3 linked regions of the Cohaesibacter gelatinilyticus genome follow. The protein of the gene in region 1 interacts with the protein of each later gene in a pairwise test. Links are inferred from orthologs where the notes say so. Each region holds a gene or a part of one and is shown on either strand. Other genes may lie near its edges. The genes, in order: ybgC, CRO57_RS07200 and secA.

Region 1 (5,318 bases):
GATGACGTACAGAATGTCTATTCCAACTTCACCATGAGCGAAGAAGTGATTGCGTCTCTCGGTTAAGAGCTAGTACTTCGTTGGAGAATTCAGAACCCCGGCCATCTGGTCGGGGTTTTTTGTTCGGCCATTGGTTTTGTTCTGGTATTGTTCATATTTCTGCGTTAATCAGAATTCATGATGAATCAAGCTGTTCGAATCATTGGGTTTGACCCGGGGCTACGCCGTACCGGCTGGGGAGCCATTGAAATGGTCTCCAATCGCCTTACTTTTGTGGGCTCTGGCCTGATCACTTCCAATAACAAGGATGAGCTGGCGATACGCCTGCTGGATCTGCATACCGGTATCATGAAAGTGCTGGAGCAATATACACCGGACGAGGTCGCGGTAGAGCAGACCTTTGTGAATAAGGATGCTGGCGCGACCCTTAAATTGGGCCAGGCCCGTGCTGTTGCATTGCTGGCACCCGCGCAATTGCATTTGCCGGTGGCAGAATATGCTCCCAACGCGGTGAAGAAGACTGTGGTTGGTGTGGGTCATGCCGACAAGAACCAGGTCCAGACCATGGTGAAAATGCTTCTGCCCAAGGCGACGTTCGATAGCGAAGATGCCGCGGATGCTCTGGCGATTGCCATTTGCCACGCGCATCAGCGCAAGGCAAACAAGCTGAAATTTGCATAGAGCGTGCCCCCGAAAAGTTGCAGCACTTTTCGGATGAGGGCTCGCTGAAGAATGGAAATCAAACCAACTCCAATGACGTAGAAATCGTAAGAATTGGTTTGATTATCAGGAGAGACAGACATGATTGGCAAGCTCAAAGGCCTGATTGATGAATATGCAGACAGCTATGTGCTCGTGGACGTGAATGGCGTCTGCTATGAAGTGCATTGCTCCAACCAGACCTTGCAGGCTTTGCCATCCGTTGGAGAAGCGGCCAGTGTGCTGATTGAAATGCATGTCCGTGAAGATCAGCTGAAGATGTTTGGATTTGCCACCGCTTTGGAGCGTGACTGGTTCCGGCTGCTGACCACAGTGCAGGGTGTGGGGCAGAAAGTGGCGTTGGCGATCCTATCCACATTGAAGATTTCCGAGCTTCAGTCTGCCATTGCCCTACAGGACAAGGCGATGGTGGCGCGTACTCCGGGTGTGGGGCCAAAGGTCGCGCAGCGCATTGTCACTGAATTGAAAGACAAGACGCCGAGCTTGGCGGCGGTTGATAGTGCGGTTTCTGATTTGCAAGCCGATATGGATCAAGCGGCTGCACCAAAAGCGATGGCTGAAGCTGTATCTGCGCTGACCAATCTGGGCTATAGTTCTGTTCAGGCCAGCGCAGCAGTTGCCACCATCATCAAACGTGAAGGCGATGGTACCGGTACTGCGACCTTGATCCGTCTGGCGTTGAAGGAGCTTAGTCAATGATTGAAGATGCGGAGCGTCTTGTTTCTTCTTCCGGTGAGAAAGAAGAGATGGATCGGGCGTTGCGCCCGCAGATGCTGGACGACTTTGTAGGCCAGGCGCAAGCGCGGGCCAACCTCTCCATCTTCATTGAAGCTGCTCGCTCCCGTAAGGAAGCATTGGATCATGTGTTGTTCGTGGGACCTCCGGGCCTCGGTAAGACAACACTTGCGCAGATTGTCTCGCGCGAGTTGGGGGTGAATTTCAAATCCACCTCCGGTCCCGTGATTGCCAAGGCTGGTGATCTGGCGGCGCTATTGACCAATTTGGAAGAGAATGATGTCCTCTTCATTGACGAAATCCATCGTTTGAACCCGGCGGTTGAGGAAATTCTCTATCCTGCTATGGAAGACTTTCAGCTCGATCTGATCATTGGTGAGGGACCAGCTGCTCGTTCGGTGAAGATTGATCTGGCAAAATTCACACTAGTTGCTGCGACGACGCGTCTTGGTCTTTTGACCACGCCACTGCGGGATCGCTTTGGTATTCCGGTGCGGTTGCAATTCTACACTGTTGAAGAGCTGGAATATATCGTCACCCGTGGTGCACGCTTGATGGGTGTGACGATCACAAAGGACGGTGCGATTGAGATCGCCCGCCGTTCTCGTGGTACGCCGCGTATTGCTGGTCGCCTTTTGCGCCGTGTGCGCGATGTGGCCATTGTGCAGGCTGGTGGCGAAATTTCTCGAGAGCTTGCTGATCGTGCGCTGCAGATGCTGGAAGTCGATAATGAGGGATTGGATGCGTTGGATCGACGCTATCTCAATTTGATTGCCACGTCCTTCGGTGGCGGACCGGTTGGTATCGAGACCATTGCTGCTGCTCTCTCGGAGCCACGCGATGCCATCGAAGAGATCATCGAACCATATCTCATTCAGCAGGGTTTCATTCAGCGTACGCCTCGCGGGCGATTGCTGGCTGCCAAGGCCTTTGCCCATTTGGGACTGGCGGTTCCGGATAATGGCAAAGGTGCGCCACAAATGGGATTGTTTGCCGAAGGGATTGATGATGCCTGATCAAAATGCTGGCCCATGGCCGGATTTGGCGGGCCGCAAGACCGAGTTTGGTCATGTTCTGCCGGTACGGGTCTATTATGAAGATACCGATTTTTCCGGCATCGTCTATCACGCCTCCTTTCTTCGTTTCATCGAGCGTGGGCGTTCCGACTATATTCGCATGCTTGGTATTCATCATCACGAACTGGATGAAGGCAGCGAAGATGAACGTGTTGCCTTTGCCGTGCGGCATATGGAGATTGATTATCTCAAACCCGCTCGCATTGATGATCTGCTTGAAGTGGAGACACGGGTTTCTGCCATCAAAGGCGCTCGCATGATCCTTGATCAACGGGTGATGTGTGCGGGTGAGACGCTGTTCACTGCCATGGTGACCGTGGTGGTGATCTCCCGCGATGGTCGTCCGCGACGTATGCCCGCACAATTGAAGGCTGCTTTTGAAGCCGATCAGAGCTGAATTTTCGCCTCATTGCTCATTACAAGCTTTTTGCGAAGCGCCAATTTTTAAAACTCGATCCCTCACGGCGACTCCGATCATTTGAATATGTCCTTTCATATGGGTTCAAGGACATATTCAATTGCCGGGCCTGTGGGGGCGCGCCGGATAGCCGGCGGAGCGCTCAAGACGCTCTCAAAGCCTTTTTCTCACTGCAATTTGATAGGCAAAACGCTTTGGATGAACGCCCTGTTAAGGCTTCATTAACCATAATAATGCCTTTCTCAAATTATGTGTGATCGCGAATTGTCCTAGTTTCGCCAAATTTCCTCGTCAAAAGCTTTGCGGCTTGAACGGGGTATTTGTCGTGTTGGCACCTACGTAGATCCGTTAAGACGAATTTCCTGGCTGAGAAAGGACACAACACATGGAAAATGAGATAGTTCAGACAGCCCTATCGGCTTCGCATGGCGATCTGTCTCTCATCTCCTTGTTTTTGCAGGCGCATATTGTCGTTAAACTGGTGATGATCGGTTTGATGTTGGCGTCTGTTTGGTCCTGGGCCATCATTATCGACAAGGTTTTGCTCTATTATCGCACCCGTCGGCAGATGGATCGTTTCGAGAAAGTATTCTGGTCCGGGCAGTCCTTGGAAGAGCTGTATCAGACACTTTCCGGTCGCCCGAACCATGCCATGGCGGCTTTGTTCGTGGCTGCGATGCGAGAATGGAAGCGCTCGTTTGAAGGGCAGGCCCGCTCCGTTGCTGGGCTTCCGACCCGGATCGAGAAGGTCCTGGATGTTACCTTGGCGCGCGAAGTGGATCGGCTTGAAAAGCGTTTGCTGTTTCTTGCGACCGTTGGATCTGCCGCTCCGTTCGTTGGTCTGTTCGGCACTGTCTGGGGTATCATGAATTCCTTTCAGGGCATTGCTGCTTCCAAATCGACATCTCTGGCCGTTGTGGCACCAGGTATTGCTGAAGCTTTGTTTGCCACCGCAATTGGTCTGCTTGCCGCTATTCCTGCCGTGATTGCCTATAACAAACTGGCCAGCCTCGCTTCACAGCATGCCTTGCGTCTGGAAGGTTTTGCCGATGAGTTTTCGGCCATTCTGTCTCGTTTGATGGATGAAAGGGGCTAAGCCATGGGCATGGGAACACAGGGAACATCCGGTGGTGGGCGCAGACGCGGTGCGAGACGTGCCATTCGTCATCGTCCGGTCGCCGAGATCAACGTCACGCCCCTGGTTGACGTCATGCTGGTGCTTCTGATCATCTTCATGGTCTCTGCTCCAATGATGACGGTGGGCGTGCCTCTGGATCTACCCGAAAGCTCGGCCAAACCTCTGTCCAGTCAGACCGAGCCTTTGACAGTGTCTGTGCAGGCCGATGGGTCGGTACATGTTCAGGATCAGCCTGTCGAAGTAGATCAACTGGTCCAGACCCTTCTGGGTGTGGCCAAGAATGGTTATGAGGAACGGATCTTCGTTCGTGGCGATACCAACGCCAATTATGGTGCCATCATCAAGGTGATGGGTGCCATGAACCGTGCCGGTTTCAAGAAAATTGGTCTTGTCAGCACTGAGGAGCTTCAGTAACCGCGTATGCGTAATGTCGGCTTCATTGCATCTTCTGTTAGCCATGTGCTGGTTTTGGCATGGGGATTGGTCAGCTTGCCTGCACCAAAGACCCATGACGTGACGCCTCTTGAGATTTTGCCTGTGGACTTGGTGACGCTCGCGGATGTCACTGATGTCAAGAAAGGTGACTCAAAAGGCAAGGTGCAGGACAAGATTCAGGAAGAAGTGAAAAAAGCGCCTGAACCTGTCAAGGAAGAGCCGAAAAAGCCTGCGCCAAAGGTTCAACCCAAGGTGCAGGAAACCGAGGCCAAGCCGAAGTCCGAGCCTACGCCAAAGGTTGAGCCAAAGCCGGAACCAGTGAAGAAAGCCGAGTCTGAGCCTGCACCGGTGAAAAAGGCCGAGCCAAAAGTTGAGCCCAAAGTCATCGAGGAAAAGCCGGAAGCGCCAAAAGCCATTGCGGCTTTGCCAAAAATAAAGCCAAAGCCGCCTAAGAAAAAATCACCACCGAAAAAGGTCGCTCAAAAGCAGCCTGCCAAAAAGAAACGTGATTTTGACGCCAATGCTCTGAAGGCTTTGGTGAACAAAGCCGACGAGGCCGCACCACAAAAGACGTCTTCTGAGGCTAAGAAAGCATCCTTTGGGTCACGCACTGGCAAACAGGCAGCCGCCATGACGCAGAGTGAAATTGATAGCCTGCGAGCCCAGGTCAGTGAGTGCTGGAGCCCGCCTGCTGGAGCGATTGATGCAGGAGAGCTGCGTATTCGCTTGCAGTTCCGTATGGATCGGTCTGGCAATGTGGTTGGCCAGCCGGAAATTCTTGCCGGGCCTCCTGGCA
Region 2 (5,276 bases), on another replicon or contig:
ATGAAGCGCATTACGTCTTCATTGATGCGCATCTGACGTTCCATTTCAGCAACAGCTGCAGGAACTGCATCGATATTCATCAGAACATAATGTGCCTTGCGGCTTTTGTTGATGCGATATGCAATGGATTTCAGACCCCAATATTCCACTTTACCGATTGAACCTTCGGACTCGGAGATCAGGGATTTATAATGCTCTACCAGAGACTCAACCTGCTGTTGAGAAATATCCTGGCGAGCAAGGAAAACGTGCTCATACAGCGCCATTTTTCCTGCCTTGTCATTAGAGTTACACACTGTCCACTTGGCTGGCGCAAAGCCTCTAAAAAGCCTTTTGACAAGGCTTTTTATACTTCATTTGCTTTCAAGAGCGAGGACACAGGAAGCCGGATCACTTTGCAATCGTACCATCGCTTTGCTCTCCAAAAATTCCAGAAAACGGGCGATAGCCTTCCCTTCAGCCCTCGGCCTAAGCCAAGCTGACCGGCGCTTTATAGCTGATTTGCTCTGAAGTGCAAGGACTTTCGGCGTATTTTGCCAATTTCATCTTCAAGGAATGTAATAAGCCCCAGCTTTGCTTGCTGCATAGCTTGTCTTGTTCCGGGTTTTGGGGACTTTCCCCCGCAAATGGTCGCTAAATTGATGCAGACTTGCTGAAAGTCTTGACTCTTGGTGGCAATCTGGCCAATCAAACCAAACTGCGAGTGTATAACACATCTACTGCGTTCAGTGCAGGACTGGGGCCTTGATATGAATACACTTGAAAACTATTTGCTGGGCAATAGCTGATTAAGGCAAGGATGGAACATATGAGTATTGCATTCACATTCCCTGGGCAGGGAAGCCAGGCCGTAGGCATGGGTAAAGCGTTGGCTGATGAATTCGCTGTGGCGCGGGCTGTCTATGAAGAAGTGGATGATGCTCTGGGCGAGAAATTGTCCGACATTATGTGGAATGGTCCGATCGAAGATCTGACACTGACCCGTAATGCTCAGCCAGCTTTGATGGCTGCTTCCATTGCAGCGTTTCGTGTTCTGGAAGAAAAAGGTCTGGTTCTTGCGGACAAGGTCTCGTTTGTCGCTGGCCACTCTCTTGGTGAATATTCTGCTCTTGCGGCTTCCGGCGCTTTGAGCCTGTCTGATACTGCTCGCTTGCTGCGTACCCGCGGCGATGCCATGCAAAGCGCTGTGCCAGTAGGTGAAGGTGCCATGGCTGCGGTGCTGGGACTGACCATCGAGCAGGTTGGCGAAGTGGCTGAAGCTGCTGCGGAAGGGCAGGTTTGTCAGGTTGCCAATGATAATGCGACCGGTCAGGTTGTGATTTCGGGTGCAAAGGCCGCAATTGAGCGTGCTGCCGATATTGCCAAGGAAAAAGGCGCAAAGCGTGCATTGCTTCTCCCTGTATCCGCGCCTTTCCATTGTGCCTTGATGGCACCAGCTGCTGATGTAATGGCAGAGGCGCTGGCTGGCGTAAGCATCAATAAACCAGTTGTGCCATTGGTTGCCAATGTATTGGCCAGCCCGGTAGACGATCCGGAAGCCATTCATACGCATCTGGTCGAACAGGTGACTGGTATGGTTCGCTGGTCCGAATCTGTTGCGTGGCTGGTGGGGAATGGTGTCGATTGCCTGTTTGAAGTCGGCACCGGCAAAGTCCTGACAGGTTTGGCTCGTCGTATCGCCAAAGGTGTTGCTACCGTCAATGTTGGCGAACCTGGTGATATTGATTCTGCTATGGAAAAGCTGGCTTAAGCACATATATTGAGACGGATTTAAAGTGCGGCTTTTGAAGATGATGAGCTATTGATCTGGCTCATGTCACATTGAAAGCAACGCTGATATCTCCCCGTGAACGGGGAAATGAGGAGATCTTTTATGTTTGATCTGAGTGGTAAAACAGCACTTGTGACCGGTGCATCTGGTGGTATCGGCGAAGCCATTGCTGCTGCATTGCATGCACAGGGCGCAACTGTGGCTCTGTCTGGTACCCGTGTTGAAGTGCTGGAAGCTGTCGCAGAAAAGCTTGGCGGTGAGCGTGTTCATATAACGCCTGCCAACTTGTCCGATCCTGAGTCTGTTGCAGGTCTTGTTGGTCAGGCTGAAGAAGCTATGGGGCAGCTGGATATTCTGGTCAACAATGCCGGCATCACCCGTGATGGTTTGTTCATGCGGATGAAAGATGAAGATTGGGATCAGGTGATCAATGTGAACTTGAGCTCTGCTATGCGCCTGTCTCGGGCAGCTTTGCGCGGTATGATGAAGCGTCGCCATGGTCGAATCATTGGCATCACCTCAATCGTTGGTGTGACTGGTAATCCCGGACAAGGGAATTATGCCGCTGCCAAAGCTGGCATGATCGGCATGACCAAATCACTGGCTCAGGAAGTCGCCAATCGTGGCATCACTGCCAACACGATTGCGCCGGGTTTCATTGCTACCGCGATGACAGACAAGCTGAACGACAAACAGAAAGATGCCATAAATGGCTCCATTCCTGCCGGTCGTATGGGAACACCAGAAGAGATTGCAGCGGCTGCGGTCTATCTGGCTTCCAATGAAGCTGCATATGTGACAGGTCAGACCATGCATGTGAATGGCGGTATGGCAATGATCTGATCATCTGTTCGGAGAATGTCTTGATCCGGCGCGGAATTGTGCAATTTGCGTAGATTTCTCCTGGTTAGGCATCGAATAGATGAGGAAAAGGCGCGAGATGGGATTGGAGATTGCTTTTCCGTGCAATTCCTGATCTTCTCAAGCGCAAGAAAGTGTGTTAACAACCGCGCGAGTTCGGCAGAGGCGGTGGACGTCTTTGTTGGAAATACTCGCGTCAAACGCCAGTCGGCCGTATCCGGTTGCTGGCTGGCGACATGCGAAATCGGGAAAGTGATTGGTGCGGCTCCGGGCCAAAGCAAGCCGTTTTTCCAAACTTTGATGCTGAAGTAAAATTTGAGGAAAGAACATGAGCGATATCGCTGAGCGCGTAAAAAAAATCGTCATCGAACATCTTGGCGTTGATGCTGACAAAGTAACCAACGAAGCTTCTTTCATCGACGATCTGGGTGCTGACTCCCTGGATACTGTTGAGCTGGTTATGGCGTTTGAAGAAGAGTTCGGCACCGAAATTCCTGATGATGCTGCTGAAACCATTCAGACCGTTGGTAATGCAGTTGACTTCCTGACCAAAGCTGCTGGCTAATGGTTGGGTTAACTCACCTTTGATGTGAGTTTCGAAGCATTCAAAAATCCGGGTAAGGCGTGTGCCTTGCCCGGATTTTTGTGTTTTGACCCTGCTGCAGGATCAATGGCACCGGATATGGTCTTGCAAGACTTCAACGAGTCTGAAAAATATAGAGACCAAATGAGATGCTTTTTCCACGGATTTTCGTTGGCAGAGTAAGCTTATGGCTGTGTTGAGACAAAGCAGGCTTGAAGAGCGTGCGCTCAACAGCCATAAAGAGTGAATATTACAGGTAAGACCATCGGAGACAAAAGAATGAGACGAGTTGTCGTTACCGGTTTGGGAATGGTAACACCCTTGGGGAATGGTGTGGACACCACTTGGGCGAACATTCTGGCAGGCAAGAGCGGCGCAAAAACTGTCACTGGTTTTGAGTATGAAGATCTGGCCTGTCACGTGGGTTGCCAATTGCCATTCGGTGATGGGTCCAATGGTACCTTCAATCCCGACGATATCATGCCGAAAAAAGAGCAGCGCAAGATTGATGATTTCATTCTCTATGCGATTGCAGCTGCAGAAGAGGCGTTGGCAGATGCCAACTGGAAACCCGAAAGCTATGAAGATCAGGCTGCATCGGGTGTGCTGATCGGCTCCGGCATTGGTGGTTTATTGGGCATTGAAAAAGGTGCCTATGAGCTGAAAGAAAAGGGGCCACGCAGAATCAGCCCGTTCTTTATTCCGGGCCGTCTGATCAATCTGGCTTCCGGTTATGTCTCTATCCGTAATGGTTTGAAGGGTCCCAACCATTCCGTTGTCACTGCCTGTTCGACCGGAGCGCATGCTATTGGTGATGCTGCCCGACTTGTTGCATTTGGTGATGCCGACGTCATGGTTGCGGGTGGAACAGAATCGCCTATTGGCCGTCTGTCATATGCGGGATTTGCTGCTTGTCGTGCCTTGTCAACCAACTTCAATGACACACCGGAGAAAGCTTCTCGCCCATATGACAAGGATCGAGATGGTTTTGTTATGGGGGAAGGGTCTGGCATCGTGGTGCTGGAAGAATATGAACATGCCAAAGCACGTGGTGCCAAGATCTATGGTGAAGTGATTGGCTATGGTTTGTCAGGAGATGCCCATCATATTACGGCTCCTTCAGAAGATGGTGACGGTGCCTATCGTTGCATGAAAGCGGCGTTGAAACGGGCGGGAATTACACCGGATGAGATTGATTATGTGAATGCGCACGGTACTTCTACTCCTTTGGGAGATGAGATAGAACTTCGTGCAGTAGAGCGTTTGGTTGGAGATGGTGCTGATCGTTTGACCATGTCTTCTACCAAATCGGCGATTGGTCATTTGCTCGGAGCTGCAGGCTCTGCCGAAGCAATCTTCTCGTTACTGGCTATCCGTGACAATATTGTTCCACCAACGTTGAACCTGGATAATCCTTCGGTTGAGACAAAAATTGATCTGGTTCCATACAAAGCCAAGGAGAAGGAAGTCAATGTTGCACTTTCCAACTCATTTGGGTTTGGCGGAACCAACGCTTCTCTTATCTTCAAGGCCGTTGATTGATAGATTTGAATAAGATCGGCACAAGAGATGAAACCGGGATATGTCGAATGAGATCAACCTGGCCAGTCTCTTTTTTGCCATGTTATGCCTTTAGAGCGACGACAGATTAAGTGATCTCGTTTCAGGAATTGTCCTGAGCGAGTGGGATGGGATTGTGATATCAGATTGATAGGAGGGCTGAATCCTTCTTCTCTGATATCCATCATTTTCGAGGCAAGAATGGCTGACGAAACCAAAGACGGTGAGTCAATAAAGGACGAACTGGCTGACAAGAACGATGATGTGAGTGTCAATTCTGAGCAAGATCTGAATGACTCCGAGATAGAGAGTGCCGCTGATAGCAAACCGGATGACGGCGCGACAGAGCCAGATTTAGATCGTGAAGTAACGGCTCTTGAGATCTCAACAGCTCCTTCTCCGATGCTCAAGGCACCCAAAAGTCCGCGTCAGGCCATCGAACCTGAAACTCCCCCCCCGCCACCGGGTCGCTCCAAAGCAGCACGCCATCCTGTTGTGGTG
Region 3 (5,580 bases), on another replicon or contig:
ATGTCTCTACATGCTTGGATAGCAGATCTTGCAATGCGCGCGCTGCGATCGGAGCATCGGTAAAAACAAAGCTGAGCATGGTCGCCATATCCGGTGCAATCATACCGGAACCTTTGGCAATGCCATGAATGGTCACAGGCACACCGTCAATATCAGCACTGGCTGTGGCCACCTTCAAGAAGGTATCCGTCGTCATGGTCGCAGCAGATGCCGTATGCCAATCAACACTGTTGCCGTCTTTCATCAAATGCTCCATGGCGGAGGTGATGAAGGATGGATCCAGGGGTTCTCCAATCACACCTGTGGATGCCATGAATATTTCAGACGGAGAACAATCTGCCAGTTTGGCGGCGGCTTCACCAACAGTAGTGACGGAACTCACCCCATGTGTACCGGTAAATGCGTTGGCATTGCCAGCGTTGACCACCAGCATCCGAGCAGAGCCATTGCCCTGATGCTCCTTGCACCAATCAACGGGAGCCGAGCAGCATTTGGATTTGGTATAAACGCCTGCCACACTGGTGCCCTTTGTCATTTCGACGACCAGCAAATCATCCCGGCCCTGATATTTCATCCCCATGGCTGCAGTCATTGGGCGAAAACCATCCAGAGCATCCATCTGTGGCAATTCAGTTGGTGCAAACGGAGAAGGTTGCAGATCCATGGCAATGGTCCTTAAAGCAGTGGGCCCAATCGGCATATCACAAGGCCCAAAATAAAAAAGAGAGGCTATGATTTAGCCTCTCTTCTCAAGCAGGAAAAGCCCACTTATCAAAAAAGCAGTCCTTTTTTACGAACCCAAGTTCGGGAAATGCCTACTTTTTCACGTCAATCTTGGCTTTGGCTTTCAAACCATTCAGGATTTCAGAGAATTTCTGCTCAGCCAGCACGCGACGGATGTTACCTTTTACTTCATCAAAAGCAGGCTTTGGCTTGTCACGAGCGTCTTCAACCAGAACGACATGATAGCCAAATTGGGTCTTGACCGGCGTCTTGGTATATTTGCCTTTTTCCAAAGAGAAAGCTGCCGCTTCGAAAGCAGGAACCATCTGACCCTGACCAAAATAACCGAGATCTCCACCGCGAGGACCGGAAGGGCCGGTAGATTTTTTCTTGGCCAGCTCGGCAAAGTCAGCGCCACCATCCAGCTCCTTGATCACATCAAGAGCTTCTTTTTCTTCCTTCACCAGAATGTGACGAGCCTTGACTTCTTTCTCAGCGGCCTTGGTGCCAACTTCCTTGTCATAGAAAGCTTTCAACTCTGCGTCCGTGATTTTCTCATCGACATTGACGCGGAAAAATTCGTTACGCAACGCGCGATTTTTCAGAAATACCATTTGCCTCTTGAACAAATCACCTTCCTGCAACTTCTGCTTTTCAGCTTCTTCAGCAACCAGTTCCAGATCAATCAGGATTGTCATCAGCGCTTCCTTGCGCTGATCAGGGGTCATCCGCCCCAGACGGCCGCCCAGTTCCTGAGCAATGAAACCCAGTTCCGTGGTGGTGATATCACGTCCATTCACCGATGCAACCACGCTGTCTTTTGTGCTGTCCTGGGCAATTGCTACACCGCTACCGAGCAGAACCAGACTTGTGGTCGCTACGATCAAGGAGCGGGAGATAAAGGTTCGAACCATCTTATTTTCCTATGTTTGTTCACTTTCGCGCGAAAAATCTCTAAAAACTGACACTATAGCTCACCTAGTTGCTTTTCTGGACGTTGACAAGGCTGGAACCCAATCTTATCTGTCAGGCCAATAGTTTGTTGCCAGACCTGTTGACAGTCACAGAACAGACCGGGACGAGAAGATTTATTCCGGCTAGTCTTGCGCTAATTGCATATACACATCTGTTGCAGACAATTGCGGCAGTATCTTGAAGGAAGGACCCTCTCAATGGTCGGTCTTGGAGCCATCGCTCGGAAACTTTTTGGCACGGCAAACGATCGCCGCATCAAGGGCTATCGCCCAAAGGTTGCTGCCATCAATGCTCTGGAAGAAGAATATTCAAAACTCTCTGACGAAGAATTGCGCAACAAGACAGCCGAGTTTCGCCAGCAATTGGCGGATGGTATCAAACTGGAAAGCCTCCTTGTCCCCGCTTTTGCAACCGTCCGTGAAGCCGCCAAACGAACCCTTGGTCAGCGCCATTATGATGTGCAGCTCATGGGGGGCATGGTGCTGAATGATGGTGCCATTTCCGAAATGCGTACCGGTGAGGGCAAAACCCTGGTCGCAACTCTGGCCGCTTACCTCAATGCATTGCCGGGCAAAGGCGTGCATGTGGTGACCGTCAACGACTATTTGGCCAAGCGCGATGGCGAATGGATGAGCCAGGTCTATGGTTTCCTGGGCATGACCACCGGCATCATCATTCACGGCATTGAGGATGATGAGCGCAAGGCAGCCTATGAAGCCGACATCACCTACGGCACAAACAATGAATATGGCTTCGACTATCTTCGTGATAACATGAAATATGATCTGGACCAGATGGTTCAGCGTGGTCATCATTTCGCCATCGTCGATGAGGTCGATTCCATTCTGGTCGATGAAGCCCGTACCCCTCTGATCATCTCCGGTCCATTGGATGACCGATCAGAGATGTATAACACCATAGACGCTTTCATCCCGAAGCTCGAAGAGAGCCATTACGAGATCGATGAGAAGTCCAAATCCGCTACCTTCACCGAAGAAGGCACGGAATTTTTGGAAAATCTGCTGAAAGAAGCAGATATGCTTCAGGGCAATTCGCTCTATGACATCGAGAATGTCACCATAGTTCACCATCTCAATCAGGGTCTGCGCGCACACAAATTGTTTGTGCGTGACAAGGATTACATCGTCAAATCCGGACAGGTCGTCATCATCGACGAATTCACTGGCCGCATGATGGAAGGTCGTCGCTATTCCGAAGGTCTGCATCAGGCATTGGAAGCCAAGGAAGGCCAGCCAATCCAGCCAGAAAACCAGACTCTGGCATCCGTGACCTTCCAGAATTATTTCCGCCTCTATGACAAGCTGTCCGGCATGACCGGCACCGCTCAGACCGAGGCCGAGGAATTGATGGACATCTACAGCCTTGAAGTTGTGGAAGTGCCTACCAATCTGGCCGTTCAACGTCTGGATGATGATGATGAGGTTTATCGCACAACCCGCGAAAAAGACCTGGCACTCGTCGAGCTGATCCGTGATTGTATCGAACGTGGCCAGCCAGCTCTTGTCGGCACAACCTCAATCGAGCGCTCTGAAGAATTGTCTGGCCTGCTGAAAAATGCAAAGCTGGACCATCAGGTCCTGAACGCCCGCTTCCATGAACAGGAAGCTGCGATTGTCGCCCAAGCTGGTGCTCCTGGCGCCATCACCATCGCCACCAACATGGCGGGCCGTGGTACCGATATTCAGCTTGGTGGTAACCTCGACATGCGTATCGCCGAAGAAATTCCAGCGGAGATCGAAGGTGAAGAGCGCGAGAAGAAGATCGATGAGATCAAAGCTGATATCGAAACAAAAAAACAAAAGGCACTGGAAGCCGGCGGCCTATATGTGATTGGTACCGAGCGCCACGAAAGCCGCCGTATCGATAACCAGCTACGTGGTCGTTCCGGTCGTCAGGGTGATCCTGGGCATTCCAAATTCTTCCTGTCACTGGAAGATGACCTGATGCGCATCTTCGGATCCGACAAGATGGATGGCATGCTGCAAAAGCTTGGCCTGAAAGAAGGCGAGGCCATCATCCACCCTTGGATCAACAAGGCACTGGAGAAAGCTCAGAAGAAGGTCGAAGCGCGTAACTTCGACATTCGTAAGAACCTTCTGAAATTCGATGACGTGATGAATGATCAGCGTAAGGTGATCTTCGATCAACGTATCGATCTGATGAAGGATGAAGGCATTGTAGAAGTCGTGGCCGACATGCGCCACGAGATCATCGAAGACATCGTCTCCCAGCATATCCCGGAAAAAGCCTATGCTGAACAATGGGATGTAGATGGTCTGCATGATGAAGTCCAAGATATTCTGAACCTTGATGTTCCTGTGAAAGACTGGGCCAAGGAAGAAGGTATTGCCGATGAGGAAATCATCGAACGCCTGAAAAAAGCCGCCGATGAGCTGGCTGCTTCCAAAGCTGCCAACTTCACACCGGACATCATGCGTCAGGTCGAAAAATCCGTTCTGCTACAAACCCTTGATCATCTGTGGCGCGAGCATCTGGTTGCTCTTGATCACTTGCGCAACGTGATTGGCTTCCGTGGCTATGGTCAGCGTGACCCGCTGCAGGAATACAAGACCGAGAGCTTCGAGTTGTTCCAAGCACTTCTGAGCAATCTGCGCAAAATGGTTACCCAGCAATTGGCCCATGTTGTGTTGCGTGCCGATGAGGAAGCTTTCCCCGAGCAGGAACTACCAGAAATGCACGAGCAGCACCTGAATCCTCTGACCGGCGAAAACGAAATCGCCGAAGAGGACGAGGCAGCAGTAGCCGAGATGATGGGCAAAGTTCCACGCAATGCACCTTGCCCATGTGGCTCTGGCAAAAAGTTCAAGCATTGCCACGGCCGTCTGAGCTAAGCTGCAACATCGCGAATTCCGAAGCCCCGGCTGATCCGTATCAGCTGGGGCTTTTTTATGTCCACTCGCATCAAAAGCAGGCCTAGCCAACACTCACTCTTCAGCTTACGTTAATCTACAACTTCTATTTTTTGATTTTTGTGCCGAGTTGATAAGAGAGTTCCATGACCCCCGATCAGATAGCCCTTTTCTCGCTCTTTGGTGTTGTTTTTGCGATGTTGCTCTGGGGGCGCATTCGCTATGATCTGGTGGCATTTGGCGCGTTGATCATTGCCATCATGACAGGGCTTGTTCCAAAGGATCAGGCTTTCTCCGGCTTCGCACATCCCGCGACCATCATTGTGGCACTGGTGCTCATCATTTCTCGCGGACTGGTTCTATCCGGCGCGGTGGAGAAAATAACATCTCTAGTGGTCGACAAGGATCGCTCGGTTCAAAGTCATGTCACCATTATCGGCGCTGCTGGTGGATTGATGTCCGCCATCATGAATAATGTCGCTGCTCTGGCACTTCTCATGCCCGTCGATATTCAGGCAGCACAAAAATCCAAACGTAGCCCATCCCTGACCCTGATGCCATTGGCCTTTGCCACCATTCTAGGCGGCATGATCACACTGATCGGAACGCCACCTAACATCATCATTGCAGCCTTTCGCGAAAAATCTCTTGGCGAGCCATTTGCCATGTTTGATTTTGCACCGGTTGGTCTGGTGTCCTCCATCGTCGGCATTGCTTTCATCGCGCTTGTTGGCTGGCGATTAATTCCCAATGCTAATAATCGTCGGGACGAGACTGAAGCCCTGTTTGATATCGGCAAATATATCGCAGAGGTCGTTGTTCAGGAGGATAGCCCTGCCAATGGCCAGAGGGTGGAAGAGCTGGACCCATTGGCCGAGGAACATGACATCGCCATCCTCGGCATCATTCGCAATGGTCGCCGGCTTGCTGGCAATGGTCGTCTGACCGAGCTTCGCGCCAATGACATTCTGGTTCTGGAAGCGACACCTGA

Evidence for each region.
Region 2: the proteins of ybgC (region 1) and CRO57_RS07200 interact in binary tests that used the Escherichia coli proteins (3 or more experiments, as listed by UniProt). The link is inferred for Cohaesibacter gelatinilyticus from one-to-one orthologs.
Region 3: the proteins of ybgC (region 1) and secA interact in binary tests that used the Escherichia coli proteins (3 or more experiments, as listed by UniProt). The link is inferred for Cohaesibacter gelatinilyticus from one-to-one orthologs.

The regions. Positions count from the first base shown.
Region 1 is NZ_OBEL01000006.1:307,347-312,664, reverse strand. What follows is about bases 1,195-4,194. They hold ybgC (tol-pal system-associated acyl-CoA thioesterase), read left to right. Parts: upstream 1,195-2,460; coding sequence 2,461-2,928; downstream 2,929-4,194. Other genes in these bases: tolR (protein TolR), read left to right, coding at 4,049-4,194; tolQ (protein TolQ), read left to right, coding at 3,335-4,045; ruvB (Holliday junction branch migration DNA helicase RuvB), read left to right, coding at 1,416-2,471; ruvA (Holliday junction branch migration protein RuvA), read left to right, coding at 1,195-1,419. Outside these bases: CRO57_RS21015 (YebC/PmpR family DNA-binding transcriptional regulator), read left to right, coding at 1-66; crossover junction endodeoxyribonuclease RuvC, read left to right, coding at 181-681; more of ruvA, read left to right, coding at 802-1,194; more of tolR, read left to right, coding at 4,195-4,501; CRO57_RS20980 (cell envelope biogenesis protein TolA), read left to right, coding at 4,508-5,318.
Region 2 is NZ_OBEL01000001.1:1,625,401-1,630,676, reverse strand. The notes cover bases 1,621-4,578. They hold CRO57_RS07200 (acyl carrier protein), read left to right. Parts: upstream 1,621-2,960; coding sequence 2,961-3,197; downstream 3,198-4,578. Other genes in these bases: fabF (beta-ketoacyl-ACP synthase II), read left to right, coding at 3,495-4,578; fabG (3-oxoacyl-[acyl-carrier-protein] reductase), read left to right, coding at 1,874-2,614; fabD (ACP S-malonyltransferase), read left to right, coding at 1,621-1,750. In the rest of the region: rpsF (30S ribosomal protein S6), read right to left, coding at 1-266; more of fabD, read left to right, coding at 809-1,620; more of fabF, read left to right, coding at 4,579-4,757; endolytic transglycosylase MltG, read left to right, coding at 4,977-5,276. UniProt on the Escherichia coli protein: Carrier of the growing fatty acid chain in fatty acid biosynthesis.
Region 3 is NZ_OBEL01000005.1:382,164-387,743, reverse strand. The notes cover bases 1,510-4,771. They hold secA (preprotein translocase subunit SecA), read left to right. Parts: upstream 1,510-1,895; coding sequence 1,896-4,571; downstream 4,572-4,771. Other genes in these bases: CRO57_RS19415 (SLC13 family permease), read left to right, coding at 4,736-4,771; CRO57_RS25200 (foldase protein PrsA), read right to left, coding at 1,510-1,637. In the rest of the region: bifunctional glutamate N-acetyltransferase/amino-acid acetyltransferase ArgJ, read right to left, coding at 1-664; more of CRO57_RS25200, read right to left, coding at 816-1,509; more of CRO57_RS19415, read left to right, coding at 4,772-5,580. UniProt on the Escherichia coli protein: Required for protein export, interacts with the SecYEG preprotein conducting channel.